DNA from 4 places in the Shewanella sp. DNRA4 genome. Region 2 is predicted to be linked to each of the others. Evidence: predicted binding sites of a transcription regulator. Region 2 holds the regulator's gene; each other region holds the start of a gene.
What was found. Region 2 encodes LexA, which represses DNA repair genes until DNA is damaged. Its sites were predicted from a motif close to TACTGTATNNNNATACAGTA; they were not measured.
Positions count from the first base shown of each region.

Region 1: a site for LexA is predicted at 2,885-2,904, ahead of recN (DNA repair protein RecN). Genes of this name have one in related genera too.
Region 3: a site for LexA is predicted at 5,782-5,801, ahead of HG547_RS01945 (S24 family peptidase). Genes of this name have one in related genera too.
Region 4: a site for LexA is predicted at 4,843-4,862, ahead of dinB (DNA polymerase IV). Genes of this name have one in related genera too.

Region 1 is NZ_JABAIP010000011.1:82,493-90,027, forward strand. It holds gene HG547_RS13290 (YjaG family protein) at 1-312, shown strand, start outside; gene HG547_RS13295 (DUF3319 domain-containing protein) at 455-688, shown strand; gene lldR (LysR family transcriptional regulator LldR) at 691-1,590, opposite strand; gene HG547_RS13305 (AEC family transporter) at 1,843-2,805, shown strand; gene recN (DNA repair protein RecN) at 2,935-4,593, shown strand; gene HG547_RS13315 (phosphatidylglycerophosphatase A) at 4,710-5,204, opposite strand; gene thiL (thiamine-phosphate kinase) at 5,204-6,160, opposite strand; gene nusB (transcription antitermination factor NusB) at 6,239-6,643, opposite strand; gene ribE (6,7-dimethyl-8-ribityllumazine synthase) at 6,658-7,134, opposite strand; gene ribBA (bifunctional 3,4-dihydroxy-2-butanone-4-phosphate synthase/GTP cyclohydrolase II) at 7,275-7,535, opposite strand, start outside.
Region 2 is NZ_JABAIP010000004.1:113,320-120,854, reverse strand. It holds gene ctaD (cytochrome c oxidase subunit I) at 1-939, opposite strand, end outside; gene coxB (cytochrome c oxidase subunit II) at 949-2,490, opposite strand; gene HG547_RS05690 (SulA-like leucine-rich domain-containing protein) at 2,896-3,408, opposite strand; gene lexA (transcriptional repressor LexA) at 3,405-4,025, opposite strand; gene plsB (glycerol-3-phosphate 1-O-acyltransferase PlsB) at 4,311-6,734, shown strand; gene mtr (tryptophan permease) at 6,734-7,535, shown strand, end outside.
Region 3 is NZ_JABAIP010000002.1:1,682-9,216, forward strand. It holds gene HG547_RS01920 (hypothetical protein) at 192-560, opposite strand; gene HG547_RS01925 (hypothetical protein) at 563-1,729, opposite strand; gene HG547_RS01930 (hypothetical protein) at 1,719-2,105, opposite strand; gene HG547_RS01935 (ADP-ribosyltransferase) at 2,799-3,350, opposite strand; gene HG547_RS01940 (DUF6119 family protein) at 3,624-5,366, shown strand; gene HG547_RS01945 (S24 family peptidase) at 5,811-6,218, shown strand; gene HG547_RS01950 (Y-family DNA polymerase) at 6,218-7,474, shown strand.
Region 4 is NZ_JABAIP010000005.1:220,344-227,878, forward strand. It holds gene HG547_RS07390 (FAD:protein FMN transferase) at 1-984, shown strand, start outside; gene nqrM ((Na+)-NQR maturation NqrM) at 996-1,220, shown strand; gene bfr (bacterioferritin) at 1,459-1,932, shown strand; gene bfr (bacterioferritin) at 1,942-2,409, shown strand; gene HG547_RS07410 (methyl-accepting chemotaxis protein) at 2,709-4,712, shown strand; gene dinB (DNA polymerase IV) at 4,887-5,966, shown strand; gene HG547_RS07420 (aminoacyl-histidine dipeptidase) at 6,136-7,535, opposite strand, start outside.

The DNA.
Region 1 (7,535 bases), on a different contig from region 2:
GCCGTGGTTGCACTTTCCACTTTGCTTGGGGCGATTCAAACCAACCTTGAGGAAGATATAACCAATATCAGCAAGTTATCCTCAAGCACTGTGGCGAACTATATTGAGACTATCAGCGATGTAGAGTTAACCGATGATGCCTTAGATGACTACGTCTTCGCCCATGAAGTGATGGAGGAAGAGCGCGCGCTGCAAAATACCCTGCTGGAAATTATCGAAGAAAACCCTAAGATTACTGCCGAATTAGTGAAAGGTTTACGCAAAGAGATCATCGAAGCGGGTGTATCGAATATCGGGATCAGCGTCGCGTAATAAACCCGTTTAAGGTCTAGGGTTTATCTCTTCAGTTGCCTTGAAAATCCGGCGATGTTACCTAACATTTTTACTGCTTAGGTAGCATCAGCGACGGGTTTGAATCACCGGAGGATAGAGTTAACTCTATAACCCATTCAATATGAAAAAAATTGTTTATCAAGGTTTTATTTTAACCAATAGCGAAGGCCTTACCGATACCTGGAAACTCACCATAGGCGGGCAAAACCGTATTGGTTCTCTATTTGAATTACGCCGTTTAGTGAATTATTACCGTGAGCTTGGGATTGTGCCCGCCACCCGCGCGAGCCTGCAAGATGCTAAGCAAACGCAAAACTCCATGAGCCAAAATACTTTAAAACCCCGTAAACGTTAATCTTAAGCCATTGAAAAAAGTTCGGGCGCTTTGGATTGCATAAACTCGATAAACACCTTCACTTTCAGCGGTTGCTGACTACGTTGGTGATAAAGAATCGAAATTCTACGTTGTTCGCCAATCCATTCCGGTAAGAGCACTTTTAAACGCCCTTCTTTAATCTGTTGTTTTACAAATAATTCTGGCCCATACAGAATACCACCATGATCTAAGGTCGCCTGAATCGCGCCATGGAGATCCGTGAGCGTGAGTTTTGTTGGACCATTAAAATAGAAAGACTCGCCATTAGGATGCTTTAAATGCCAATTAAACAGCGGCCAAACTTTGATCAACTGATGGTTTTCAAGATCATCGGGATGGATCAATTCAGGGGCATGGGCTAAATATTCCGGCGTCGCAAACAAACGATAATCAAGCTCACCTAAAGTACTCGACACCCAAGAAGAATCAGGCTGTGCACCACCGACAATCGCGACATCAATCCCTTTATCAATTAAATCCACTAACTCATTGCTTTGGGAAATGTGTAAACGAATATCGGGATATAAACGGCCAAACTCGTTTAATGCGTGAATAAAGATAATTGAAATAATTGAGATTGGCGCAGCTATCCGCAATGTGCCTTCAGGTTTATCGCTGCCAATGCCACTGAGCTCATCGAACTGTGCAATCGCACTCTGATATCGCTGAAATAACGCTAAACCTTCCTCGGTTAATCGCAGCTTGCGGGTACTTCGCATAAACAATTGCTTATCGAGTTTTTCTTCAAGCTTGGCCAGCTTACGGCTCACGGTGGCGATAGGCATATCGAGCACTTTCGCGGCTTGAGAAAAACTGCCCGCATTCACCAAATGCACAAACAGATAAATTAACTGCAGCTCAGCGCCAACATCATCAGCCATGTTCAATCCCATCGTTTAGCGTGAGTGCCGCTCACAGGTATAAGGCACTAACTCATTGTGTTTTAAACGTAGAATTATTCATTTCTACGACCATAGCGCAATAGCTTCCAAGGTTAATCCTATGCTATTTTGCCAATAAGTTTACTGCGCTAACACCGATTATCGTCAATTACCCTAGGTATTATTCCCTGCTAGCGCACCCACAACGTCTTCTTGCGGGAAAGCAAAAACACAAAAGGATGAGTGAGGGATATGACCATTTTAACCCCTCTGTTTGCCGTCTTCGGGATCATGCTGCTCGGCACACTTGTACAAAAACTGCGTTTTCTCCCAGTAGAAACCGACCAAGTGCTCAATCAATATGTCTACTATATTGCGTTTCCTGCCATTCTCCTGATTGCACTGGCCCAGCAACCGATTGAAGAAATTCTGCAATGGGGATTTATTGCAGGCTATAGCGCCGCCATGCTGATGATTTATCTGATTTGTGTTGGTATATCCTTACTTTTCAATCCCAAACAGCATGCAATTGCCGCCGTGCGCGCCTTAAATGCCACCTTTGGCAATACCGCATTTATTGGAATTCCGCTGCTGGTGATTATATTTCCTGAACAACAAAGCGCCCTAGTTGCCGCCGCCATAGCCAGTTTATTGTCCGTGCTTATGTTTGCCGTGGCCTTGGTCTCGCTGGAGCTTACGACAAATACCCACAGACAACACCACGCCGTAGTGATCATGTGTTTAGCTGTGGTTAAAAATCCCATCGTTATCGGCTGCTTTATCGGCATTGCAATTTCGGCATTGGGGATAACACTGCCCTCTGGCGTAGCGATGATGATCCAACAAATTGGCAATACCTCAAGCCCCTGCGCTTTATTTGCCGTTGGCATGGTATTAGCCAAAGCCATGCGCTACCAAAAAGATAGCAAGGTATTTAGCCTGACGAATCTTATCGAACTTAGCCTTATCAACCTCTTTAAATTAATCCTACAACCCGCATTGGTTTTCTTCATGCTTAAAAGCGTTGGCGTTAATGGAGATTACTTAGTGATGGGTGTAATCCTCAGTGCCTTACCTACGGCGGCCAGCGTCTATTTACTTGCTCAGCGCTATAACACCCAAGCCTCAACCAGTGCGCAGGGGATATTATTTGGCACTATAGTGACTTTTTTTAGCTTACCTATTTTAGAGCAACTTGTTAAAACCTATTCATAAACAAGCGATTAAACTCTAGCTTATTGCAATGTGTCGAATATTTACCCAAAGCCACTTTACTGTATATAAAATCAGTATATACTGTTTATCAATACAGTGATTTGGTAAGTTTTTCGACAGGAACTCATTATGCTTTGCCAACTCAGCATCAATAATTTCGCTATCGTCCGTTTTCTCGAACTGGATTTTCGTCCCGGTATGACCAGCATTACTGGTGAAACTGGCGCAGGTAAATCCATCGCCATCGACGCCTTAGGTTTGTGCCTAGGTAATCGTGCCGATGCCAGTAGTGTTCGCCCTGGTGCAAGTAAAACCGAAGTCAGTGCTCGATTTTCACTACACGATGTTCCACTTGCCAAACGTTGGCTCGAAGATAACGATCTCGAACTCGATGATGAATGTATTCTACGTCGAACTATTGGCAGTGATGGCCGCTCACGCGCCTACATTAATGGCAATCCTGTGCCGTTAACTCAACTGAAATTACTCGGGCAATTGCTGGTCGGTATCCATGGTCAGCACGCCCACCACGCTATGCTAAAGAGTGAGCATCAACTCACCTTGCTCGACAGCTACGCCAATCACAGACTACTGATAGACACAGTGGCAGCAAGCTATCAACGCTGCAAACAAATCGAAGCCGAACTCAAACAATTAGAAGCTTCGCAGCATGAACGTATTGCCCGAAAACAGCTGGTGCAATATCAAGTTGAAGAGCTAGATGAATTCGACCTCAAGGTCGGTGAATTTGAGGACATTGAGCAAGAGCATAAACGCCTCGCCAATGGCACTGAACTGGTGGATAGCTGCCAAGCCAGCCTATATTTACTCACAGATGGCGAAGAGAGCAATATTGAGTCACTGCTTAACAAGGCTGTAAGCCTTGCTGAAAATTTGCAAAGCTATGATCCCGCATTAACCAATGTCAGTACTATGTTGAATGAGGCCCTCATTCAAGTACAAGAGAGCGCGGGAGAATTACAGCATTACCTGAGTAAACTCGAACTCGATCCCGCGCATTTTGCCTATTTAGAGGAACGACTCTCAAAGGCTATGCAACTGGCCCGTAAGCATCATGTTAGCCCTGACAAATTAGCCGAACATCATTTGGCGCTCAAAGCGGAACTCACAACCCTCGATGACGATGAAACTAAGTTAGAGGAAATCCAACTCCAAGTTGAAGCGAGTAAAACCGCTTACTTAGCGAACGCACAAAAACTGAGCCAGAGCCGCGCCCGTTATGCGAAAGAACTGGATAAGTTAGTGACTCAATCTATCCACGAACTCAACATGCCCAAGGGTAAGTTCACCATTGAAGTGAATTTTAATCCCGAGATTATGTCGGTAAATGGCAGCGATAATATAGAGTTTATGGTCACAACCAACCCTGGCCAGCCTTTACAACCGATTTCAAGGGTTGCCTCAGGCGGTGAATTGTCGCGTATCGGTTTAGGCATCCAAGTTATTACCGCGAAAAAGGTTGCCACTCCTACCCTGATTTTCGACGAAGTCGATGTCGGAATTTCAGGCCCGACCGCTGCTGTGGTTGGCAGAATGCTGCGTAGTCTAGGAGAATCGACTCAAGTACTTTGTGTAACCCATTTACCTCAAGTTGCTGGTAATGGCCATCAACATATGTTTGTGAATAAATTCAACAAGGCGGGCAGTACAGAAACCACTATGATGCCTTTGGATAGGGAGCAACGTATCCAAGAATTAGCCAGACTTCTTGGTGGCGATACAATTACTTCTAACACTCTCGCCAATGCACGAGAACTATTACAGTAAAAATACAGTAAGCCACCGCAACGAAAATAAAGCTTGATAGCCAATGCCTTATCTACAGCAGATAAGGCATTGGCATTTATAGGGTAACGAACTTTAGTTTGGGTTAACTAAAGATATTATTGGCTAATAAAGACAATCACTTGCAGACAAATAAGTGCAAAAAATCCTGCTAATACATCGTCTATCATAATGCCGAAACCACCTTCAACTTTGGCGTCGAGCCAACGTATCGGCCAAGGTTTTAGGATATCGAATAGCCGAAACAGCACAAAACCGACAGCAAGCCACAGAATACCAGCAGGGGCGGCAATCATAGTGATCAATAAACCTGCAACTTCATCCCATACAATCGCGCCATGGTCATGTACGCCCATGTCCTTAGCGGCCTTATCGCAGATATAAATCCCCGCGAGTACGCACACTAAGGTCACGGCTAAATACCAACTCAAGGGCAACTGGGCCAATAATAAATAGAGCGGGACTGCCGCCAAGGTACCAAAAGTACCTGGAGCCTTAGCCGCTAAACCACTGCCAAAACCGAGGGCTAAAAAATGAATAGGATTTTTAAGGGACAGGCGCGACAGCGCCTGATCTTCGGATAACAACTTCATTAAAAATGCTCAAAACCGTGGTACGGTGGCGTAAATAGCTCACCATTAAGTTGCAACTTAAGCTTACTGCCCGCACAGATTTGCCCAACACGGACAAACTTAGTACCAGCATGGCTGAGGGCGGTTTCTAACGCACCTTTTTGTGCCTCAGGCACGGTAAAGAGCAGTTCATAATCCTCGCCCCCCGTCAGCGCATAGCCTAATGCATGTTCTTCGCTCACGGTATCTTGCATCGCGCGCGACAAAGGAATCGACCCCACATCGACTACAGCGCCAACCTTTGATGCCTTGAGGATATGCCCAATATCCGAGATAAAACCATCGGATAAATCGATGGCACTGGATGCCAAAGAGCGCAATGATTGCCCAGCCAATACTCGAGGAGTGGGTCGATAATGGCGATTAATCAAAAACTCTTTATGCTCCGCTCGCGCATGTTGCACGCCGCGGATCAAGTCCAGCCCTAACGCAGAATCACCAAGCGTACCCGTTACATAAATCCAGTCACCGGCCTTAGCGCCATGACGGGTCAAGGCTTTGCCATGAGGGACTTGCCCGTGCACTGTGATATTAATCGCCCTAGGTCCGCGAGTTGTGTCACCACCTATTAAGGCGATGCCATAATATTCTGCCGCTTCAAACAGGCCTTCACTAAAACCACTCAGCCAGGTCTCGTTAACCTCTGGCAAAGTGAGTGCAAGCGTCATCCACGCAGGCTCGGCCCCCATTGCCGCTAAATCAGAAAGATTAACCGCTAAGGCTTTGTAACCTAAGGCTTGAGGTGGAATATCGGGGAAGAAGTGAACATTTTCGACTAAGGTATCGCAGGAAATGGCGATCGACTTGTTTTCGGCGGGCTGCACAAGGGCGCAATCGTCGCCAATACTCAATTTGACATCACGGCGTGCTGGGCCGCGGTGATTGAAATAACATTCAATAAGCTGGAATTCTTTCACTGTACAGTTTGGCGCGACTCACATCGGCCACCTTTGTTAGCAATGAAAAACGGTATCCTAAGATACCGTTTGTCCTTATTACTTACGTGCAACCAGTTTGTCGAGTAATCCATTAACAAACTTATGGCTTTCATCCGCACCGAAAGCTTTAGCCAATTCAATCGCCTCGTTAATGGCAACTTTAAATGGCACATCTTTACGGAAAGTCAGCTCATAGGCCGCTAGGCGTACTATGGCTTTCTCCACTGGAGACACCTCATCAATGGGGCGATCTAAGTGTGGAATGATCAACTCATCCAATTGGGTTTTCTTAGTTGCTACGCCTGCAAATAGCTCACGAAAATAAGCTACGTCTACACCATCGAGACTCTGTTCAGTTAAAAACTCATGCTCGACATCGGCAATATTATTCCCGCTTAGTTGCCATGAATAAATGGCTTGAACGGCTAAACGGCGGGCCTTGCGGCGCTCAGAAGGCTTCATTATTTTTCCTACTATTACAACTGTTGTTCAAGCTGCTGCAGAACGTTGACCATTTCAAGCAAGCTTAGCGCAGCTTCGCCGCCCTTGTTACCCGCTTTAGTACCTGAACGCTCAATAGCTTGTTCAATGGTATCTGTAGTCAATACACCGAAAGCAACCGGCAGATCGAACTCTAATGCAATTTGAGCTAGACCTTTGTTACATTCGCCTGCAACAAAATCAAAGTGAGGGGTACCACCACGGATTACGGCACCAAGTGCAATAATGCCGTCAAACTTACCACTTGCAGCAACACGACGTGCCGCCAGCGGTAACTCAACCGCACCAGGTACACGGACGACAGTGATGTTTTCATCACTGACTTGGCCAAAACGTTTCAGCGTGTCAAGTGCACCTTCAAGCAGGCTTTCTACTAAAAAGCTATTAAAACGCGAAATTACAATCGCAACTTTGGCATTCTTCGCTTCGATATTACCTTGAACTACGTTCATTTTCTTACCTAATTTAGCTAAAGCACCCGGCTCGGGGCGAAAAGTGGCGACATGATACCACAGTCAATTGCCCACGGCCTTATGCAAATGATAGAAATGGTGAATTTTACCTTAGTGGAACCTATTAAAAGCTTAGCCTGTTACTCAGCTACGTACTCTGTCACTTCTAGGCCAAAGCCTGAGAGTGAATGGTAACGCTTAGGCGAGCTTAAGAGTCGCATTTTGGTCACGCCTAAACTGGCCAGAATTTGTGAACCTACACCGACACGGCGTGAAGTACCTTGCCATTTGGCTGACACGGGCGTCTGACCTTGATCTTCCGCCTCAAAGGCTTTGACTTTAGCGAGGATTTCACTGGGATGTTCTTGATTGCCAAGCAATACTAACACACCACCTTCGGC
Region 2 (7,535 bases):
ACCGGTGGTGAACATATGGTGCGCCCACACGAGGAAGGACAAAATCGCAATACTCGCCGTGGCATACACCATGGATGCATAGCCGAATAATGGTTTACGGCTGAAAGCAGGAACTATGGCAGAGATAATGCCGAAGGAAGGCAAAATCATGATGTAGACTTCGGGGTGACCGAAGAACCAGAAGATATGCTGGAACATCACAGGATCGCCGCCGCCTGCCGCCTCGAAGAAGCTAGTACCGAAAAACTTATCGGTTAACACCATAGTGACGGCGCCAGCGAGTACGGGCATAACGGCGATCAGCAAGAAGGCGGTAATCAGCCAGGTCCATACGAACAGTGGTAACTTCATCCACGTCATGCCGGGAGCGCGCAGGTTGACTATGGTTACGATCACGTTGATGGCACCCATGATCGAACTTATCCCCATGATATGGATCGAGAATACAAATAATGCTGTGCTGTCAGGGCTATAGGTGGTCGAGAGTGGTGCGTAGAAGGTCCAACCAAAGTTAGGGCCGCCGCCTTCCATAAACAATGAACTCAACAATATTGCAAAGGCGAAGGGCAGGATCCAAAAACTCCAGTTGTTCATACGTGGAAGCGCCATATCAGGCGCACCAATCATCATCGGGATTAACCAGTTAGCTAGTCCGGTAAAGGCTGGCATCACTGCGCCGAATACCATGATTAGCCCATGCACTGTGGTCATCTGGTTGAAGAAGTTAGGCTCAACGAGTTGTAATCCGGGCTGAAAGAGTTCGGCGCGGATCACCATGGCCATCGCACCACCAGTTAAAAACATAATGAAACTAAACCATAGGTACAGGGTGCCAATGTCCTTGTGGTTGGTGGTGAGTAACCAGCGCATGATGCCTTTAGGTGCACCGTGATGGTGTTCATCATGGGCGGCAATTTGATCTTGAGTCAGTGTGCTCATCTTAATCCCCTACTGTCCATGGCGTGCAATATCAGCGGGTTGCACTGTATTGCCGGTATTGTTGCCCCACGCATTGCGCTCATAGGTAATGATGGCGGCAAGCTGTTGTGGCGTGAGTTGTGTGCCAAATGCCTGCATCGCCGTGCCCGGTTTACCGTGCATCACTATATCGATGTGATTGGCGACCGGGCCTGTTGCAATAACGCTACCAGCAAGGGCGGGGAAGGCGGGAGGCATACCAGCACCCGTTAGCTGGTGGCAGGCGGCGCAAATCGTGGCATAGGTTTTTTCCCCTTCGGCCATCAGTTCATCATGGCTAAGCGTGGGAAGACTCGCGGGGTCGACACTGGCGGCGGGCTCTGTCGCCGCTTTGGGCGCATCGGTGGTTGAGGGGGGCTGAGTCGTTGCTACTGGTTCGCTATTGGTGCCACCGGATTTATGGGCATCAACGTCTTTGGCTTGCACCGCATCCCCCGTGTTATTGCCCCACGCATTACGCTCATAGGTAATCACGGCGGCAATTTCTTGGGGCGATAATTGTTTACTGAAGGCTTGCATGGCCGTACCCGTTTTACCATTGAGCACGATTTCAAGATGACCGCTCAGCGGCCCAGTAGCTATGGGGCTGCCTTTGAGATGAGGGAATACGCCTTTGAGACCTTCGCCATTAGGTTGATGGCAGGCTGCGCAGTGACCAAGGTAAACTTGCTCACCCTGAGTCATCAGCTCTTCTTTACTCAGTGTTTGCGATAAGGCGGCTTGTGCGGCTTGCGCTGCGGCATTGGCAGCTTGTTTTTGTTCTGCAACCCAAGCATCGAACTCGGCTTCGGGCAGTGCCTGAACCACTATCGGCATAAATCCATGATCTTTACCGCAAAGCTCGGCACATTGGCCACGGTAAATGCCGGGTTTATCGATACGGGTCCACGCCTCGTTGATAAACCCTGGGTTAGCATCTTTTTTCACTGCAAAATCTGGTACCCACCATGAATGGATAACATCTTCAGAAGTCATCAGAAAGCGGATTTTTCTATTTACAGGCAGGACAAGGGGCTTATCGACCTCAAGTAAGTAGTGCTCTCCCTTGGCCTCACTACCTTCGATTTGAGGTCTTGGTGTGGCGAGGATACTGTAAAACTCAATATCTTGATCGAAATAGCTGTAATGCCACTTCCATTGCGATCCTGTGACTTTTACCGTGAGATCGGCATTGCTGGGGTCTTCCATGGCAATCAGAGTTTTAGTTGCCGGAATCGCCATTAAGATCAGAATGATAAAGGGAATTATCGTCCAAGCGATTTCAACTTTTGTACTCTCATGGAAGTGTGACGCGACCGCGCCCTTGGATTTTCTGTGGTTGATCATGGCATAAATCATCACGCCAAAAACCACTAAGCCTATCGCGCAGCAGATATACAGAATCGTCATGTGCAGGTGGTATACCTTGCCACTGATTTCTGTTACGCCAGGCGTCATATTGAACCGCATGTCTGCTGCGGCCAACGGTGGGGCGAATAGCACCACGAGTAAACAATACAACCATTGCTTCACAAGACTTCTCCTCTGCTAATTGCAAATAGCAACTACAAAGAAGAGCAACACAGTAAGTCTCAACTCTATGCAAACTCTTCAGTTCCCAAAAAAGTGTTTCTGACTTCAACGTGCGTTGGCGGCTTACTTATGATCAAGTATTGTTACTGCTGGTATTAGCCACACTGGCACATACTGCTGAATAAACCCATTATTCTCAATTTTTGTGGGCGAGCGATATTCGAAAATAACGCGATATTTCTGCCTAAACAGGCCATATATCATGTGCGCCTAAATCAAACATACTTGCTGTTTAAAAATTGATCAAGATCACTTCTTTTTCTAATTGTCTGAAAAATTGCCAAAAAAAAGCCTCACATTCACAGGTGAGGCGGCTTTCAAGGCTAAATACGGTATGAAAAATTTTTAATGAACAGAGCTGAAAAATGCGGGTTGAGTAAATTTAGTCGATTGGGTGAGATTGGTGCTAGAAGGTTGGTCATTCGTTGAACCTTCAAGCACGATACCCATTGCACGTGCGCTCTTTGCTACAATTTGTAGGCGACGATTATCGCGAGTATCTAGGGCGTTAATCCAAGTAATCACTGCGCTAGATGTGCCACTGGTTAAGGCTTTTTCCATCGCCCAAAGGGTTTCGACCTCATCTTTTGCGTGAACCAATAGTACGCGATCCATACGCACACCTGCGTTTGCTAATAGCTGCTTGTAGCCAATACTAGGTGGGTTGATGAGCACTATCCATCTTCCCTGTTGGCTCAGTTGGGCAAGTTGTTTGCTCAGCTGTGTCAGCTCTTGGCGCCCTTGGCTCTGAGTTGGCATAGTGACTATTGATGTATGCTGCCAGTCGGTCTCTGTATCTCGAACCGTATCGAGCCATAAACCGGGGTGACGCGGGGCATTACCTAATAGTTTGTTCATAGCCAATCTCCATTGCGGATCACCCCTACGGCGAGCCCTTCAATTGTTAGACTTTGGAAACTCAAATCGACTTTAATCGGTGAATAGTCTTCATTCTCGGCATGTAGGTAGACTAAATTACCTTTTTTTTCAAAGCGTTTTACGGTTACATCATCATCAACGCGAGCAACAACAACTTGTCCATTGCGCGCTTGTTGTACTTTATGAACGGCAAGCAGGTCACCCTCAAGGATGCCGATATTCTTCATACTGTCGCCTTTTACGCGCAGCAGGAAATCGGCAGCAGGGTGGAACATGCTGGGGTCGACTTGGTAATACTGTTCGACATGCTCTTGGGCGAGAATAGGTTCACCCGCTGCCACTTGGCCGATAAGTGGCAAGCCTGTTTCGCGGTTATCTTCTTCCTCTACAGGGAGACGGATCCCGCGGGAAGTACCAGGCATGATCTCGATGCAGCCTTTTTTCGCCAATGCCTTAAGGTGTTCTTCTGCGGCATTTGCACTTTTAAAACCCAAACGGGTGGCAATTTCGGCCCGAGTGGGTGGCATGCCAGTCTCGGCAATATTACGTTTAATCAGCTCTAAAATTTCGGCTTGGCGTGGCGTCAACGGTCTCATGGTCTTTCCTGTTTTTCTATACAGTTACTGTTAGTATATACAGTATTATTGGTAGTGCAAGTATTAACCACTTTTAACTTGGTCAGCTAGATCTGCAAATAACCGTAATCGTCATCTATGGGGTGAATGCCACTTGCACGGTAGCAATAAATGGCGTTGCCTAAAGTGCGTTACTAAGTCATTAAAATCAGCAGCTGAATCCTGCATCTTTAGGTTGTTTGGGTATATTCTCTATAATCTGGTATTCTATGGGGCTAATGAACGTACTTACATTGCATAAGAATAATGCCTAAACAAGACTCTCTTTGGTTGAAATCATTACGTTGGATCCAAAAGCACTTAGTGCACACTATTGTTGTGCCACAGGATCCCTTTGCCGATCTGAATCTGGATGCCTCCAGACCGCTTGCTTATGTAATGAAAACAGAATCCCTGAGTGATATTGCTGCGTTAAGCGAGATCACCACGAAACTTGGTTTGCCAAGCCCTTACGAGCCGCTGGTGGTGAATGGCGTTGTGGCGCCACGGGTGGTATGCCTTGAAGGTCGTAAGCCCTTATTTGGTGAACGCGCCAGCAATGAGCCATTCCTCGAATGTTTTATGCGTTTGTTGGCCGTCCATAAGGAAAAGCCAGAGTTAGATATACAGCTGGTGCCTGTGAGTCTGTATTGGGGTCGTACTCCGGGTAAAGAAGACGACACCATGAAGGCGGCAGTGCTTGAGCGCGAGAATCCTACTTGGTTACGTAAGTGCTTGATGATCCTATTTTTGGGCCGTCACAACTTTGTGCAATTTTCTAATGCGGTATCGCTGCGTTACATGGCCGACGAACATGGTACCGATATGGGCATTGCCCATAAATTGGCTCGAGTAGCGAGAGTGCATTTCCGTCGCCAACGTAAGGTGATGACGGGGCCTGTGTTGCCTAATCGTCAGGCGTTATTCCATTCCTTGCTGAAATCTGAATCCTTACGTAAGGCGATTCAGGAAGAAGCCGCGAGCAAGAAGATTTCTGAAACCCAAGCGCGTGAAACGGCAATTGAATATCTTGATGAAATTGCGGCGAATTATTCCGATAGTCTCGTACGTATTGCTGAGCGCTTTTTAACGTGGTTATGGAACAAGCTCTACAGCGGTATTAACATCAAAGGTGCCGAGCATATTCGGCAGTTACACCACGATGGTCATGAGATTGTGTATGTGCCCTGCCATCGCAGCCATATGGATTACCTGCTGTTATCTTACATTCTGTATTACCAAGGTATGGTGCCACCGCATATTGCTGCGGGTATCAACCTAAACTTCTGGCCTGCGGGGCCGCTGTTCCGCCGTGGCGGGGCTTTCTTTATTCGCCGTAGTTTTAACGGCAACAAACTTTATACGGCCGTGTTCCGTGAGTACCTCGATCAGCTGTTTGCTAAGGGATATTCGGTTGAGTATTTCTCTGAAGGTGGCCGTTCTCGTACCGGTCGTCTATTGGCGCCTAAAACGGGCATGATCGCTATGACGATCAACAGTGTGCTGCGTGGTATCGAACGCCCAGTCACCTTAGTGCCTGTGTATTTAGGCTACGATCACGTGATGGAAGTGGCGACCTATCACAAAGAGCTAAGCGGTAAGAAAAAACAGAAAGAATCTGTATGGCAAGTCTTTGGTGCTATTCGTAAATTAGGTAATTTTGGCCAAGGTTATGTCAACTTTGGTGAGCCGATTACATTGCAGAACTTCTTGAATGAAACGGCACCAAACTGGCGCAGTGAAGTGGCTGATGATCCTGAGCAAAAACCGACTTGGTTAACCCCAGCGGTGAACGTGTTAGCAAATCGGGTGATGACGCGGATTAACGACGCCGCTGCCGCCAGCTCTATTACCTTGACCAGTTTAGTGTTGTTGGCGTCGGAGCAAAATGCCTTAGAGCGTTGTTTGCTCGAGCGTCAGTTAGATTTATACCTGACCCTGCTTAAGCGTGTGCCTTACACGTCGTTTACGTCGGTTGCCGAAGGTGATGGTAAGCACTTAGTACAACAAGGATTAGAGCTGAACAAGTTCTCCATCAACGCCGATCCTTTGGGTGAGATAGTGTCAATTGATGAAAAACAAGCGACGTCAATGACATACTATCGTAATAATATCATTCACTTATTTATTATTCCGTCATTAATTGCCAGCTGTTTAATCAATAATAAACAGATTTCAAGAGCGCAAATCCTTGGGATAGTGAACGACTTTTATCCGTTATTGAAGGCGGAGTTGTTTATGGGGATCAAAGATCTCCCAAGCTACGTGAATCAAGTGCTCGAGCTGTTTATTGAGCAAGGTCTAGTGCAGGAAAGCGATATGTTGTCGGTTGTGACCGAGCACACCAGCCAAATGTTATTGTTGGCTGGCAGCGTTAGTGAGACCTTGCAACGCTATGCCATTATCTTCAATCTGCTGGCCCACAGACCTAAGATGGAGCGTTCGGATCTCGAGTCTGAAAGCCATCTGCTTGCCCAACGTTTAGGGGCGCTGCATGGAATTACCGCACCAGAATTTTACGATAAGAAACTCTATAACACCTTGAGTGTTAAGCTAAAAGAGTTGGGTTATTTCTCTGGTAAGGAAGATAAATCTGATGTTGAGCGCATTCGCGATCAAGCTAATAGCTTACTCAGAGCCTCTGTAAGGCAGACGATTGTCGCCAGCGTGACCGCGGAGCATATCGCTTAATGGCTAACCATATGAATGCGGCGAAGAATAAGCCGGTGGGCAAGTCTTTGCTTGGTGGTGCCATGATTATTGCCGGTACCACAGTAGGGGCGGGGATGTTTTCTTTGCCTGTCGTGGGCGCTGGCATGTGGTTTGGTTACTCGGTACTGATGTTACTCGGTATTTGGTTTTGCATGTTGATGTCGGGACTGTTACTGCTCGAAACCAACCTGCATTTCGAGCCGGGAGCGAGTTTCGATACCCTGACCAAGGAAACCCTGGGCCAGTTTTGGCGCATCGTGAATGGGGTGTCCATTGCCTTCGTGCTCTACATCTTAACCTACGCCTACATCAGTGGCGGTGGCTCGATTGTTAACCATAGCCTCCAAGGTATGGGGATTGAGCTGCCTCAAAGTGTCGCCGGATTAGTATTTGCTGTCGTGCTCGCCTGTATCGTGTTGATCAGTACCAAGGCGGTGGATCGTATTACGACCATTATGCTCGGCGGGATGATTATTACTTTCTTCCTCGCGATTGGTAATTTGCTGATCGAAATCGATGTGACTAAGTTGCTCGAACCGGATGGAAAGCAAAGCTTTATGCCTTATCTGTGGGCGGCTTTGCCATTTGGTCTAGCCAGTTTTGGTTACCATGGAAATGTGCCGAGTCTGGTGAAGTATTATGGCAAAGATTCATCGACCATTTTCAAAGCCATTTTTGTCGGGACTTTTATCGCGCTGATCATTTATGCCTGCTGGTTAGTCGCCACTATGGGCAATATTCCCCGCAGCCAGTTTAGTGAGATTATTGCCCAGGGTGGCA
Region 3 (7,535 bases), on a different contig from region 2:
AAACGCGATACTAAAAACATTACTGATTTGAAAATAGTGCACTTTAATAGCCATTAAAGTGCATCGTCGTATTTCTGGGTTCTCGCTCATAGCGGCCTGTCAGATGAAGTCCAAACCATCAGATATGAGCTACTACAAATTATATATGGGGGAGTGTAGCCCGATATTTGAAATTCTATAGTCTCATCTCTTTATTTTGTGTTGTTCCTCTGTTCAGCTTCCTTCAGTGCCTTTCGCATTTCCGCTAGGTCAGCTTCAAGGCTATCCATTGATTGACTATCAGATGCTTCCAGTTGGGAACGAAGTTTTTTTAGTTTTTTGATCCGTTCATCACGCTCAGCATCCTCAACCGAAAGAGCTGCTTTGTCATGCTCATTGAGCTGGTCAAATTCAGTCCATGCTTTAGAAAAATTACGCTGAAATTCTTCTGAACGGATTTGTTGTTGAACTTCATGTGTTTTCTGTTGGATAAGAACTTCCTGTCTGCCGGACAAGGTAAAATAGATGATAATCGCTGTGATTGGACTGGCAATGATGATGCCATAAAGTACAGATTTCATTGTTAGTTACCTCCTTTGATACCTGGCTGGGACACTGTGAAACTTGCTTCTGTTGAGTTGCTGAGGTTGGATGCTTCTTCTGTTTGTAAGCGCTCTGACGTTCTCATTGACAGGTTTCGTGATTTAGATGAACGGTTGTCTGTGCTTGCATATTGGGCGTCGGACGTTGATGCCTCTTTTGAGTTTGCTCTATTAGTCGATACTGAAAAGAGCGTGTCTTGGCTTTGTGATGTTTCCATCTCCCAGGTCTCACCAAATAGAGAGTTTCCTTTCCCAAACAGAGTGAACTCACCAATTGAGGCCGAGATGTTTTTTGGATCAACAGAAAATGAGCCGCAGGACCACTCGTATTTTCCCTCATAGCGATGCCCACGACTTGTTGGTATTACACAGTTCTGCCCAAATTGCCTCTCCACAATCTTTTTGGCTTTATCTGGCAGGTCATTTCTCATCAATTGTTTGCCCATCGCGTTTGCTAGGGCTAATTTGATGCCAGACGGATTATTTCCTTTGAGTGGAATCCCATTGGATATATCTTCAAGAGTCGCTTCGGCAACAAGTCCGTAAAGGGCCCAGCACATGCCATCTTCAACGAGTCTGTATGATGGAATCCTAATAAACGATGGCATACCTGTGGTCGCCCAATTGAAGTTTGCTTGGTGCAACTCAACCTGGCACTGTCCCATCGTTTTTTCTTTGTTCCAAGCCATACAAGCTTGAACGCTGGTTACGAGTGGTTTAGGTTCTAGATCTGGAAATTGTGGAGCTTTGGGTTTTGTAACGAGCGCACAATGTCTGATTACATTTGCAGTTCGTCCTTTCGCAGAATGACCTTTCTCTATGTATGTAAACAGTTCATTTAGCATTGCAAGAGGCGCTGTTTTAACTGCCAGACGGTTAGTTATTTGATTTTGGCGCCGAGATGATGTTTCGTCCGAATCACGTACCGAGGTTGAAGTGGTATCTCGTGTTTCCTCACCATTGCGTTGTTCTTCCCCCTTTTGTCGTTGTAATTCCATGCTGGTTTCATCGTTGATTGCTGTTTCTTTCTGTGAACGTTTTTCTTGCGTTGATTTCTGCCCTACGGTTGCACTCTCCTGAGCAAGTAAGTTACTAGAGTAAGCAACCAACGTAAAAGCAACCACGCCCAATAAATGCTTACTTCTCATGATCAAAGGCCTCCTTTAGTACTTCGATTTGCTGAATACTTTTGATGCTAGGCTCTATTAACCAGGCATATCTGTACCTATCGATACTTTTACAGAGAGCAACGATATATTGGTCTGTATCCGGAAGGCCTAATGTAAAATCTTCAATCTCCGCGGCCATGAAAGCGGATAAGTCATCAAGCGCTGCTTTGCTTAGAAATTCAGCTAATTCCTGTGCATCTTTTCTGTGTTTGCACAGTAAAACCTCCGGCCAGAGCAAGTCACCATCTGGCCCCCGATTTCCGGGTTGATCGGGCGGATCTAACCTGACTACCCAAACCTCTTGTTGTTCATGTGCCGAAGCTGGTGTTAGCACTTCAATACCATTTAGCTTCATAAAAACCTCTTAGCGTTGTTGATTGCAGAGTTATTTTGCTGCGGTAATACACGAAACATGGCACGTCAAACTGCCCGTTTTGGACAAATGGCATTATCGTTAGAAGGCTGAAAGATTAGATATGTCGATTTGGAATGAGGACTCTATTCAAATTAGTAATTGATTTTCTTATATCTTTTTGTTTCTGTTACATGTCACGAAAAGAGCGGCGTGACATGTAACAACTTAGCGGATTTATATGTGGGATGGTTGCACTTTTGCCTTATTAGTATGTGGGGTTGTTGCACGGTTCAGTCTTAGACCTATGGGATGGTTGCACGGATGAGCTACGTTAAACCGCTGTTTTCGGCTACTAGCGAGATTTTGATGGTACTTTTCGGGTTGTTTAAACCTGTTCAACGTGATTTAGTGGTTATGTGGGATTGTTGCACGGATCTTTCTCGGATGTATGGGAAGGTTGCACGTTTAGTTTGGTAGAGTGCAAAACGTCACCCGAATTTACCACCCTGATAATTGGCTTTTTGTCACTCGTTGCACTTTTGCTTAACCACCCATTTAAGCAATCATCCAGTTACTTTCAGGTTCGCTTTGAGTTATTAGCAGACGTAACGTCTGCTTTCGCTTAAAATTTGTAACGGTGCAAAAAAATTTTTCACACACATGTATTGTTTATATCGCTGGTCTAAGCCGACTTTATGCAACCTGCTCAATCGTGAGATCAAAATCTGGGTCATGGGGATGGTATTGCAAAAACGACGAGCCTCGAGGAATAAGTACTTCCTGAATGTCGGCAGAAAAATCATCGGAGAACAAAGATATATCTCGTCCATTTAAGTGTTTAATTTTAATGATTATACAGTCATGCTCCACCATCGTAAGTACATTTGGGACTTTCAAAGTACTTAAATAAGCTCGATCTACTATAACTTCATTATTTGCCAATTTAGCTTGTTCATTCAAAGTCGGCATAGACCACCGGTAAACATACCTAGCAGTATAAACTGGAAGTTTATTCAAAGCAGAATCGACAAGTTTGATTAAGAAGTTATTAAGTCTGTTCTCTCTCAACGCTGAATTGATTGCCTTATACATTGGCGGATAACAAACCGTATACGCATAAAGAGCTACTGCTTCATCCCTTGATAGGAAGACCTCTTTCTGCACCTTTGAATGGTTCAGTTGAACGACACTCCAAAATTGGTCATATACTGCGACCTTTAAGAAATTTTCTAGACTCTTACTCATTATTACTAATTGCGCTCACTATTGAATTACAGTGATTTTAAAGACTAAAATATTGAGTGTCACTACCATGCCTCATGTAAGCTACTTAATTTATGACCCCATGACTGTTGCATGATTAGCATGTCAATTTCTTTCGAATCAATGATTATCGTTATCGAGTAGGCTAGGTAGATAAACATCTATTGAATAAACCTTTTCTGCTCAACCAAATTACTTGCGATTTGTCCCTGTATCTGATTACGATGTAACCAGTTTCGATAAGGGAAGAACATAATGGATTGCGAACTAGGAAAAATCACTCTTTATCTGTCAAAAAGTGGAAAGAGCTTTCAAGATGTTGTCGATAAACAGAAAATACGTGAGCAAGACTCAACTAACTTCAAAGTTAGGAGCTTTCAGGTTGATGGAATTGATTGCAAATTTTATTGTCAGCAAGTTATCAATAATGCCAGCACTGTGCCTCCTTGGCTAGACTTCGTTAATGAGAATTTAGATGATAATGACTCACTTGATTTCAAATCAAAATCAGAACGCCCAAGCGGCTTACTTCTTATAAATAAGAACAATAGAATTTTCGCGGCATCGTTCGGTACTAGAGGGGGCAGCTGGCTTAACAAGAAGTCTATAGAACCTGATTTCGGTATTATCGTGGCAATGAATCTGTGTGGTAATAGCGATGTTAGACAAGCAAAAAGTTCAATTCACTCATATACCACTCAAGTTATCGATCGACAGCAAAGTAAGCCCTCTGATACTTTTGATTTTGGAATGTCAGAAGTTGAGCTTCTTCGCTTTATATCAGCACACTTAAAAGATGATAAAAACATCACTCTTCAAGGAAAAGATTGCTTAACACTAAAGGTAATTGGTGATGACAAGCTAAATTGGAAGCGATTAATTTCATTTATTGATGACTTTTATTTATCTTATCAATCTGATTCATATAAAGAGCTTTTCCCCAACTATCCTAATCTTTCTCAAGTGGATGAGTCAATTGTTGAAGAGTTAAACCAAAATTTAATTGACGATCTTGTAAACAAGAAATTATCCAAAATTCATATTGCTATTCCAGAGTTCATTTCAGATGATCAGTATAGTTTTTCATATAAGAATTCATCAAAAAAAGAAAATAACATATTTTCTCATGTCAGAATAGAAGATATATACACTCAAGTATTTAATAAATCTGAAGATATAACTGTAAAGTCGCTGAGTAACAGGTCAATTTATGCTTACTCCCACGATGAAGAACGCATATTGAACCATCTAAAGTGGAGCATTTACGACTGCTTAGTTTCTGAAATTACTTTTAATAACGACTATTACATTCTTGCGCTAGGTGAATGGAGGAAAGTTGACACTGATTTTTATCAGTCAATTGAAAACTTCATAGCCAAGGATCTTTTAGAGTTAGAGATCGATGACGAATATAAAAACTTAGATATTTCCTGTTTAAAATCTAAGCAAAATAGAGAAGAGAAGTTTAACGATATTTACTGCCAGAGAAATGAGAACGCTATCGAATTTGATCAAGCAAAATTAAAAATTGGGAAAGCGAAAAAAGACAAAGAATTCTGCGATATTTTAGAGAAATCAGGCAATGAAATGCACATCATTCAGGTTAAAAAGCATTCTGGTTGTAGTTCAGTTAGTTATCTTTTTTCACAAACTAGATTCTACTGCGAATTCTTTTTAACGGATGAAGTTTTTTTAGCTGACATCAGATCATATATTGAAAAGCAGTCGAAAGAATGCAAGAAGGCATTTCTAGATCATATAAAACCAATTACTGAGGAGGTGCTCGGAACTGATTACTGCGTGAAAATGTGGCTACTATATGATCAATCATTAGCAAAACCAGACAAAAACGACTTACCGCTAATGGCTAAGTATGAGTTAAAACTTACTTATGAAAGACTTCGTAAAACTCTAAAATTTAAAAAGGTAAGTTTATCAATGGTTCCAGTTAAGATGATTCGATTTACTCAATCGAAGAAAAGTACGAGTGCATCCTGAAATACTAAAAATTTGATTTCAAAACACAACGAAGAATAAACCATGTTGAACTTTGTCAAATGGTACCGAATATTAGGGATTGACTACGTTTACTTTATTAACCGATGAGATTTAGGTTTAACGAATGTTCGCTTTTGGCACTGCTCGGCATAACGGCTTATGAGCAACGGTAGGAACGAGTGAAAAGAGGAAGTACGAAATTGTTCTCACCACCAGGGTTTTGTTTCTGTTTCAAGTAATACAGCCACAATGTATTGATGACTTACAGTGATAAGCGAAATTGCAACCCTCAGAGTTGAATAAGGCTATACCGACCTAATGAGCATTAACGTGATCTTCGATAAAGAAAAGAACCAATGTTGTTACATCGGAACATCACAATAATTCTTGCCAGTTATCTAACGACGCCTATAATAACTGTATATAAAAACAGTGATGTTGACTATGCGTATTATCCCCATCTATGCCAGTGCCGGTATCACTGGCTTCGAAAGCCCTGCGGCTGAATATAGCCAGTTGGGTCTCAGCCTTGATGAGCTGTTAGTTGTGCATCCCAGCGCGACATTTATTGGTATCGCAAAAGGTGACTCAATGCAGGGCGTGGGCATTTTTTATGGCGATATATTGATTGTTGACCGCCAGGAAACCGTGCGTCATGGTGATGTGATTGTTGCCAATTTCAACGGTGAGTTTGTATGTAAAATCCTCGATAAAACGCATCGCATGCTACTGTCATCTAATGAACAGCACCAACCTCAGCCTATTCACGATTACGATAACTTTACGATTGAAGGGGTTGTTATTCGTTCTATTCGTTGTCATCGCCAAAGTCCATTATTGGCGGATATCTGATGTTTGCCTTGGTAGACGCCAACAGTTTTTATTGCAGCGCCGAGCAGGTATTTAGACCTGATTGGCGTGGTAAGCCAATGATTGTTTTGAGCAACAATGATGGCTGCATTGTTGCGGCAAACAAGCAAGCGAAAGAATGCGGTATTCCTAAGTTTGCACCATACTTTCAGGTCAAAGACCTGTGCACGAAATTAGGTGTCATTGTTTGTTCAAGTAACTATGAACTCTATGCCGATTTATCCGCAAAGATGATGAATGTCATTGGCCGATTTGCACCAGAGCAGCATGTCTATTCCATTGATGAAAGCTTTCTCTCCTTTAAAAATAGTTACCCCGCCATTAAGTGCTTACAAGCCCAAGGCCAATTGATTCGAAAAGCGGTTTGGAAAGAAACTCGTTTACCGGTTTGTGTCGGCATCGGCTCAACACTCACACTGGCTAAAGCGGCCAATCATGCGGCAAAAAAGTTACCTGGCTATCACGGTGTGTGCGTTATCGATAATGAACAAGACAGGATTTCAATTTTACAATCAATGAATGTAAATGATGTCTGGGGTATTGGGCGCAGGATAAGCAAAAAACTTGAACTAATGAACGTAAAAACCGCCTATGACTTAGCAAAAATCCCTGCTGGTTTAGCTCGTAAGCAATTTAGTATTGAAATAGAACGCACTGTGCGTGAACTCAATGGGCAAGCGTGCAAAGTGTGGGATGAGGCGAGGGCGGATAAGAAGCAAATATTCTCAACTCGTAGTGTGGGCGAGCGTATTACTGAATATGAGGATTTACTGCAAGCCTTAAGTAAACATGTGGCTATTGCCGCAACGAAAGCGCGAAAGCAAGGTTCAAGCTGTAAAACCATGTTGCTGTTTGCCAGCAATTCTCCCTACGATGAACGCCCAACAGGCTTTAAAACCTTAGTGCACTTTGCTTGTGCCACCGATTGCAGCATTGAACTCACTCAAGGTATGACACAAGCAGCATCTCAACTTTTCCGTGCAGGCGTACGTTATTATAAAGTCGGCGTGGGCCTGATTGATTTGGTTAGCACCATGCATGGCCAGTTAGATTTATTCAATGTCTCAAAAGCTAAACCAGCGTTAATGAAGACCCTCGATGGCATCAATCAACGTTATGGCACAGACACCTTATTCATTGCCGCTCAAGGTATCGAGCAAAAATGGGCTATGCGTCGAGACTTACTCACACCACAATACACAACCAAGTGGCATTGTCTGCCCGAGATAAAGTGTTGATATCCGACAGTAGATTGATTTGTTTATGCCCCCATTCAGTGTTTCGGCTCGTTAGCTCAAT
Region 4 (7,535 bases), on a different contig from region 2:
CTTGTAGGTCTAGCCTTTTTTATTTCAGCCTGTAGCAAACAGGATGAGGTTATCTCCCTTGCGGGCAGCACAATGGGCACGACTTACCATATTAAAGTGGTTCCTAATGAGCAAATGCCCACGGCCCAGCTATTGCAGGCCGAAATTGACTTAGCCCTAGAGCAAGTCAATAACCAGATGTCGACCTATCGACCTAATTCAGAATTGTCCCGTTTCAACCAGTTACCGCTTGAGCAAAGTGTCGAAGTGTCGCCGGATACTGTCAAAGTGGTTAAAGAAGGCATGCGTTTGTATCACGTGACAGACAAAGCCTTAGACATTACCTTAGGGCCGCTGGTGAACTTATGGGGATTTGGCCCCGATAAGCGCCCAACCAAAGTGCCGACTCAAGCCGAGATTGATGCAGCTAAGGCTAAAACGGGTATCAGTGAGCTTTCTATCGAAGGCAATCGCTTAAGCAAGCATAACGCCCATTTGTACGTGGATTTGTCATCTATCGCCAAGGGCTTTGGCGTGGATAAAGTGGCTACTATTTTAGATAAATATCACGCAACGGGTTACTTAGTTGAAATTGGTGGCGAGCTGAGCATTAAAGGCACCAAAGGCGATGGCAGTTCGTGGCGTGTCGCCATAGAGAAGCCGACCGATGAGGGCATGGCGGTACAGCAGGTGATTGAACCGGGCACTATGGCCATGGCGACGTCGGGGGATTACCGCAATTATTATGAGGAAGAAGGTCAACGTTTTACCCATATAATCGATCCGCGTACCGGTTTGCCTATCAATCATAAGTTAGCATCTGTGACCGTTTTGCATAAAGAATGTATGACGGCCGATGGTTTTGCGACGGCGATGATGGTTTTAGGCACAGAAGCGTCATTGGAGCTTGCCAAGAAAGAACACTTGGCGATAATGCTAATAGAAAAGCAAGGCGAAGGATTTAAAGTCTACTACAGTGACGCCTTCAAGCCTTTCCTTAAGTAGTTGGAGTTAACATGAGCACTTTTATCGCGGCATTTGTGATTTTATTACTGTTCTTTTTGCTTATGTCGATAGGTTATCTCATCAAGCGCAAAGCCGTTGAAGGAAGCTGTGGCGGTTTAGGTGTATTAGGGATTGAAAAAGCCTGCGATTGTGATGATCCCTGCGACAAGCGTAAGCGTCGTATGGCAGCTGAAGAAGCGCGCCGAGCGAAGTTAACCAAAGACCGGATCATTTAATTATCCGCTTCAACTAAAATAGCCTCCTCTGGAGGCTATTTTTTTGCCTCAAATTTAGCATCGTTAACATTAATCCTTGATTTATGAGGAGGATAGCAGGCTAATCTAAGCGATAATGAGAATGCTTTTTATCTTTAAGTTTGTGAAAAATAAAGAAAATTTGAGTTAGCTTGAAAACTGTACTAGGCTAGAAGCTTGATTTAGATCAATCTTTCACTCATATCAAGGATCGTAACTTATGAAAGGTCATCCAAAAGTGGTGGGACAACTCAATCGGGTGCTTACCTGTGAGTTAACGGCCATTAATCAATATTTTCTCCACGCCAGAATGTTCAAGCATTGGGGGCTGGAGAAGCTAAACCACGTCGAATACAAGAAATCCATCCAAGATATGAAACACGCCGATAAGCTTATTGAGCGGGTATTATTTTTAGAGGGATTACCGAATCTACAACAGCTCGAAAAACTGCGTATTGGCGAGCACACTCAAGAGATGCTCGATTGCGATTTAGCCATGGTGCAGGAACAACTCTCGCTGTTGCGGGATGCCATTACACTCTGCGAAGTTGAGCAGGATTATGTCAGTCGCGATCTGCTCGAAGATATTCTTGAAGATGAAGAAGAGCATTTAGATTGGCTCGAGTCACAGCAGGAGCTGATTAGCTTAACTGGCATTCAAAACTATCTTCAATCGCAAATTAGTGAGTCATAGGAGCTGAATATGAAAGGTGATAAAGACGTCATCGATGCGTTAAATCGACTCCTAACCGGAGAGTTATCAGCGATGGATCAGTATTTTGTGCATGCCCATATGTACGAAGACTGGGGACTAAACGAACTCTATGAGCGTATTGCCCACGAGTCGGATGATGAAAAAGGCCATGCGGCCAAATTGGTACAGCGTATTTTATTCCTTGAAGGTGTGCCAAATGTGGCCGCGCGGGAAGCGCTCAACATCGGCTCCAATGTTGAAGAGATGCTGCGTAACGATCTCGCATATGAATACAAGGTGGCCGATGATTTACGTAAAGTCATCGCGTTGTGTGAGCAGAAAAAAGATTATCAAACCCGAGAGATCTTAGAAGTGCTGCTCGATGATACCGAATCTGACCATATGTATTGGTTAGAGAAACAGCTCGGTTTAATTGACCGCATTGGTTTAGCGAATTATCTGCAAACTAAGATGTAACAATATCCGATTGCGCAGCTCAAGCACAAAGGCCAGTCATTTTATGACTGGCCTTTGTTTTGGGATTTTGAGTATTTAGTCTAACACTCTGTAAAAATTAGCTGTAGTAATGAGATGTTCTGTTTGAGGTGGATTGTTTAGCGATTCCTGTTATTTCATTAATGTCTATTCTTTACAAATACTTGTTTACGTTTTTTCTCATCATTTTGGCTGTTGTTGGCGGGTAAAAATTGTTACCGTGTGAAGCTGTTTTTGCAGGCTTTTATGTTAAGTGGTTGGTTAACCAGACGGGAAGATGAATGAGATATATAAAACGTTCTCTAAGTTTGCAGTTAGTGGTAACTATCGTCGGTGCCCTCGCTGTACTGCTTACTTTAGTTGCCGCTTTGCTCGTGAATAAAGAAAGTAATAATACACGTAAGCAGGTGGATGCCGACATTTCGGCACTTGTAGCCTTAAAAGCCAATGAGATCAGTGGTTACTTTGTTGCGAAGGGGCAAGTAATCCACTCGGTATTTGCCGAGCCTGGGCTTATCAACTGGTTTAGTCAGTATCATGCCCGGGGCAGTAATCTGGCGCAGGATCAGCAATATCAAGATATTATTCGTTATTTTCGCTCGTTTTCCGACCGTGATAGCGATGTGAAATCAGTATTCTTTGGTTCGGCAAACACCTTTGAGTATTTTGACCTTAATGGCCGTTTCGATGGCGATCCTGATTATTACACCAATAAGCGTCCTTGGTGGCAGGAGGCGATTGATCAACGTGGCCTGTTTGTGGGCGATCCTGCGGTAGATGCCAACGATGGTTCTATTTCTGCAACGGTTAAAACCCCAGTCTATAGTGCTAATGGCGAACTTATTGGCATTGGTGGTATGGATATTCTGATCGATACCATTGGTAAAAACCTGTTAGCACCGATTAAATACCGCAACTATGGCCAAGCCTTCCTGATGACGGATGAAGGTAAGCTTGTGTATTTCCCAGGATTCTCGAATAAATTCCCTCCCGGCTCACTTGCCAATCAAATTGATAGCCAATTTAAAGATACCTCCGGTTTTACAGCATTAATGCAACAAATGCAGCGCGAGCCTCAGGGGTTTGCCGAAGTTACTTTTAATGGCGTATCACAGCGAGTGACCTTTGTGACTGTAGGCGGGGATTATCCTAAGCAGAAATGGCACTTAGCCTTTATGTTGCCCCATGAAGTAATTGAAGCGCCTGTTACCAAAGCCTTTTGGAATGCCTGTTTTGTTGCATTAGGGATCATGCTGTTAGTGGGGATTACTGTTTGGTTGATGTTATTACCCTTTAGACGCCAGCTCAGCAAATTACTCGATGCCATGGAAGATATTGCCGAGGGTGACAGTGACTTATCCCAACGCATTTTAATGGAACGGGAAGATGAGCTAGGTAAACTGGGTGATGCTTTCAATCGTTTTGCTGAAAAGGTTCAGCAAATGTTGCTGCATACCCGTAGCTTAACCCAAGAGGTCGGCACTGGAGTGATGGATGCGCGCCAAGTGTGTGATTTAGCTGTCTCGTCGGTATCATCGCAAAAACAACAAATCGATTCTGTCGCCACGGCAGCAACTCAAATGGCGCAGACGAGCCAAGAAATGGCGATAAGTGCTCAACGCGCAAATGATTTTGCCGAAAAGGCACAGACTCAGGCCCTTGGTGGTACGCAAATCGTGTCCCGTGCGACCGAAGGGATGAAGGCATTATCGGTTCAAGTCATCGAAGCGGCTAATGTGATTAAGCGGCTACGAAGCAGCTCAGAGCAAATTGGTGAAGTCTTGAGCGTGATCCGCAATATTGCCGACCAAACTAACTTGCTGGCATTGAACGCGGCCATCGAGGCGGCGCGGGCGGGTGATCAAGGTCGAGGCTTCGCCGTTGTTGCTGACGAAGTGCGCACGCTGGCTTTGCGTACCCAAGATTCTACCGCCAATATTCAAGGCATTATCCAAACCCTGCAACAAAGTGCGCTTCAGGCTGAACAAGTGATGGAATCAGGGGTTGAGCAGGCAAGAGTAGGGCAAGACTTAACCACGCAAGTCGAGCAAGCCCTCAGCGACATCGCCAGTGCGATTACGTCTATCCAGCAGCAAACGGTGGAAATTACTGTGGCGATAGGCCAGCAGGCAGTGGTTGCCGATGAAGTGGCGCAAAACGTGGTGAGCGTGCGTGGTTTATCCGATCAATCCCTATTGTCAAGCCAAGATCTCTCTCAAAGTCTACAAGGATTTGAGCAAGCAACTCGAGAACTGACACGTAATATTGGTCAATTTAAAATTTAAATGCTGTTGTTTTAAAACCAAAGGAGCCTTAGCGCTCCTTTGGTTTTTTTGGGAATGTTATGCTTGGATAAGAATGCTTGAGTCGATAGATGAACTTCGCGACTGCGTAAATATGTCCTAGATACTTGATAACTGTTTTTATATACAGTATTTTGAGTGTCGGAGGAACCTTTAGTGCGAAAAATCATTCATGTTGATATGGATTGCTACTTTGCTGCGGTGGAAATGCGAGACTTTCCCGAATACCGTGGTAAACCGCTGGCCGTTGGTGGGAGCCGTGAGCGGCGAGGGGTTATCAGCACCTGTAATTACGAAGCGCGCCAATTTGGTGTGCGCTCCGCTATGGCAACGGCTTATGCGCTTAAACTGTGCCCAGACTTAATCCTTGTCCCCGGTCGAATGCAGGTCTATAAGGATGTATCGCAACAAATTCGCGCTATCTTCTCTCGATACACTGAATTGATTGAACCCCTCTCCCTCGATGAAGCCTACTTAGATGTTAGCGATTGCAAGCTGTTTAAGGGCTCTGCAACTCTGATTGCTGAAGCGATTCGCCATGATATTTTGGCCGAAACAGGGCTTACTGCTTCGGCTGGCGTTGCTCCTGTTAAATTCCTCGCCAAGGTGGCCTCTGACTTAAATAAACCTAATGGTTTGTATGTTATTTCGCCCGACAAGGTTCCTGAGTTCATTAAAACCTTATCCCTACGTAAGATCCCCGGTGTGGGGAAAGTCACCGCAGAAAAACTTTCCTCTTTAGGGTTGAATACCTGCGGCGATATACAAACTTATCCAAAACAAGACCTTATTACTCGTTTTGGCAAATTTGGTGCCGTATTAATTGAAAGATCCCATGGGATTGATGAGCGTGGGTTATCAGTGAGTCGCGAGCGTAAATCTGTCGGCGTTGAAACTACGTTGGTGCAGGATATTTACAGCCTCGAGCAGTGCCAGCAAGTGATGCCAGGATTAATACAAGAGTTATCAACTCGCCTAAGTCGTAGTGCCAAGGATCGACAAATCCATAAGCAGGTGGTGAAGCTTAAATTCAGTGACTTTAAACAGACCACAATCGAGCATCGCAGTGACGAAGTATCCATAGTGATGTTTTATGAGTTACTGAGCCAAGCAATGGCAAGGCAAGAGGGTCGTGGAATTCGATTACTCGGGATTTCTGTTGGACTTGCCGAGAGTAAAGATACGCTTCAGCCAATCATGGCTCGCGAGACTAAGCAGTTGGATTTGGTATTTTAATATCAATCTTACTGGGCGGATCTCGCTCAGCGCTAATCAAACCTAACTTAGTTAACGCGATAATAAGCCTTACGCAGTGCATAAATAAAAGGTACAAAAAGACCGCATTGGTGAACTCTCTGCGGCCTTTGTCATTTAAGTCTGCTTAGTGACTATTCATCTGTAGCGACTATTCACCTTTAGCGGGAATGCGCTCTAGCACGGCTAATAGTAGATCCCAGTACTGACCTACGGTGGTGATATTGACCATTTCATCCGGGCCGTGCGGATAACGGATGGTCGGGCCAATCGACACCATGTCCATTTCTGGATAGGGCTTTTTAAACAGACCACATTCAAGGCCAGCGTGGATCACCATGATAACGGGTTCTTTGTTGTAGATTGACTCATAGGTTTCACGCACAATTGCCATCACCGGCGAAGTGTTGTCTGGCTTCCAACCCGGGTAAGCGCCGCTAAGTTCAATATCTGCACCCGCTAAGTTGGTTAACGCAGTAAGCATGCCTTCAACTTGGCTACGGCCAGAATCGATGAGCGAGCGAATTAAGCAAAGAATGCTGACTTCTTCATCGTTAGTGCTGATCACACCAACGTTGAGTGAGGTTTCGGTTACGCCAGTTACTTCATCACTCATGCGCATTACCCCATTAGGGCAAACATGCAATAAGTCGATAAGGGTATTTTGGCTGTTTTCGCTCATCACACGTTTTGGCGTTGGGATTTCGCTCAACACTAAGCGCATGTCTGGGTCGGCAATGGCCAGCTCGGCGCGGACTAAGGCTTCAAAAGCACGCACTTTTTCATTCAGTGCATCGACATTTTCAGCAGGTAACATAAAGCTGATATTGGCTTCGCGTGGGATAGCATTACGCAGTGAACCACCGGTAAATTGGGTTAACTCTAGGGCTAACTCATCGGCATTTTCGAACAGGACGCGCGCCAAAATCTTGTTGGCGTTGCCACGACCCAAATGGATGTTGACCCCAGAGTGACCACCTTTTAAGCCCGATAAATGCAGGCTAAATGATGCATAACTTTGCTCCGACGCTTGCCATACCATAGGTAGGGTGATTTGGGCATCGACGCCGCCAGCGCAGCCCATGTAGATCTCACCTTCTTGCTCTGAGTCGGTGTTGATCAGGATCTCGGCATCAAGCATACCTGCTTGTAGTCCAAAGGCGCCTGTCATGCCCGCTTCTTCGTCAATGGTGAGCAGTACTTCGAGTGGACCGTGTTTGATGTCATCTGAGCCTAAAATCGCTAAGGCCGATGCCATACCAATGCCATTGTCGGCGCCTAAGGTTGTGCCTTTGGCTTTTACCCAGTCACCGTCAACATAGGCTTCGATAGGATCTTTGGTAAAGTCATGCACTTTATCGGCATTTTTTTGCGGCACCATATCGATATGGGCTTGGATCACAACGACTTTACGATCTTCCATTCCCGCAGTTGCGGGTTTGCGAATGATTAAATTGCCGACGGCATCTTCTACTACATCGAGTTGTTTGCTTTTAGCCCAGGCTTGGATGTGTTGGCTGAGTGCTTGTTCATATTTGGAAGGGTGGGGAA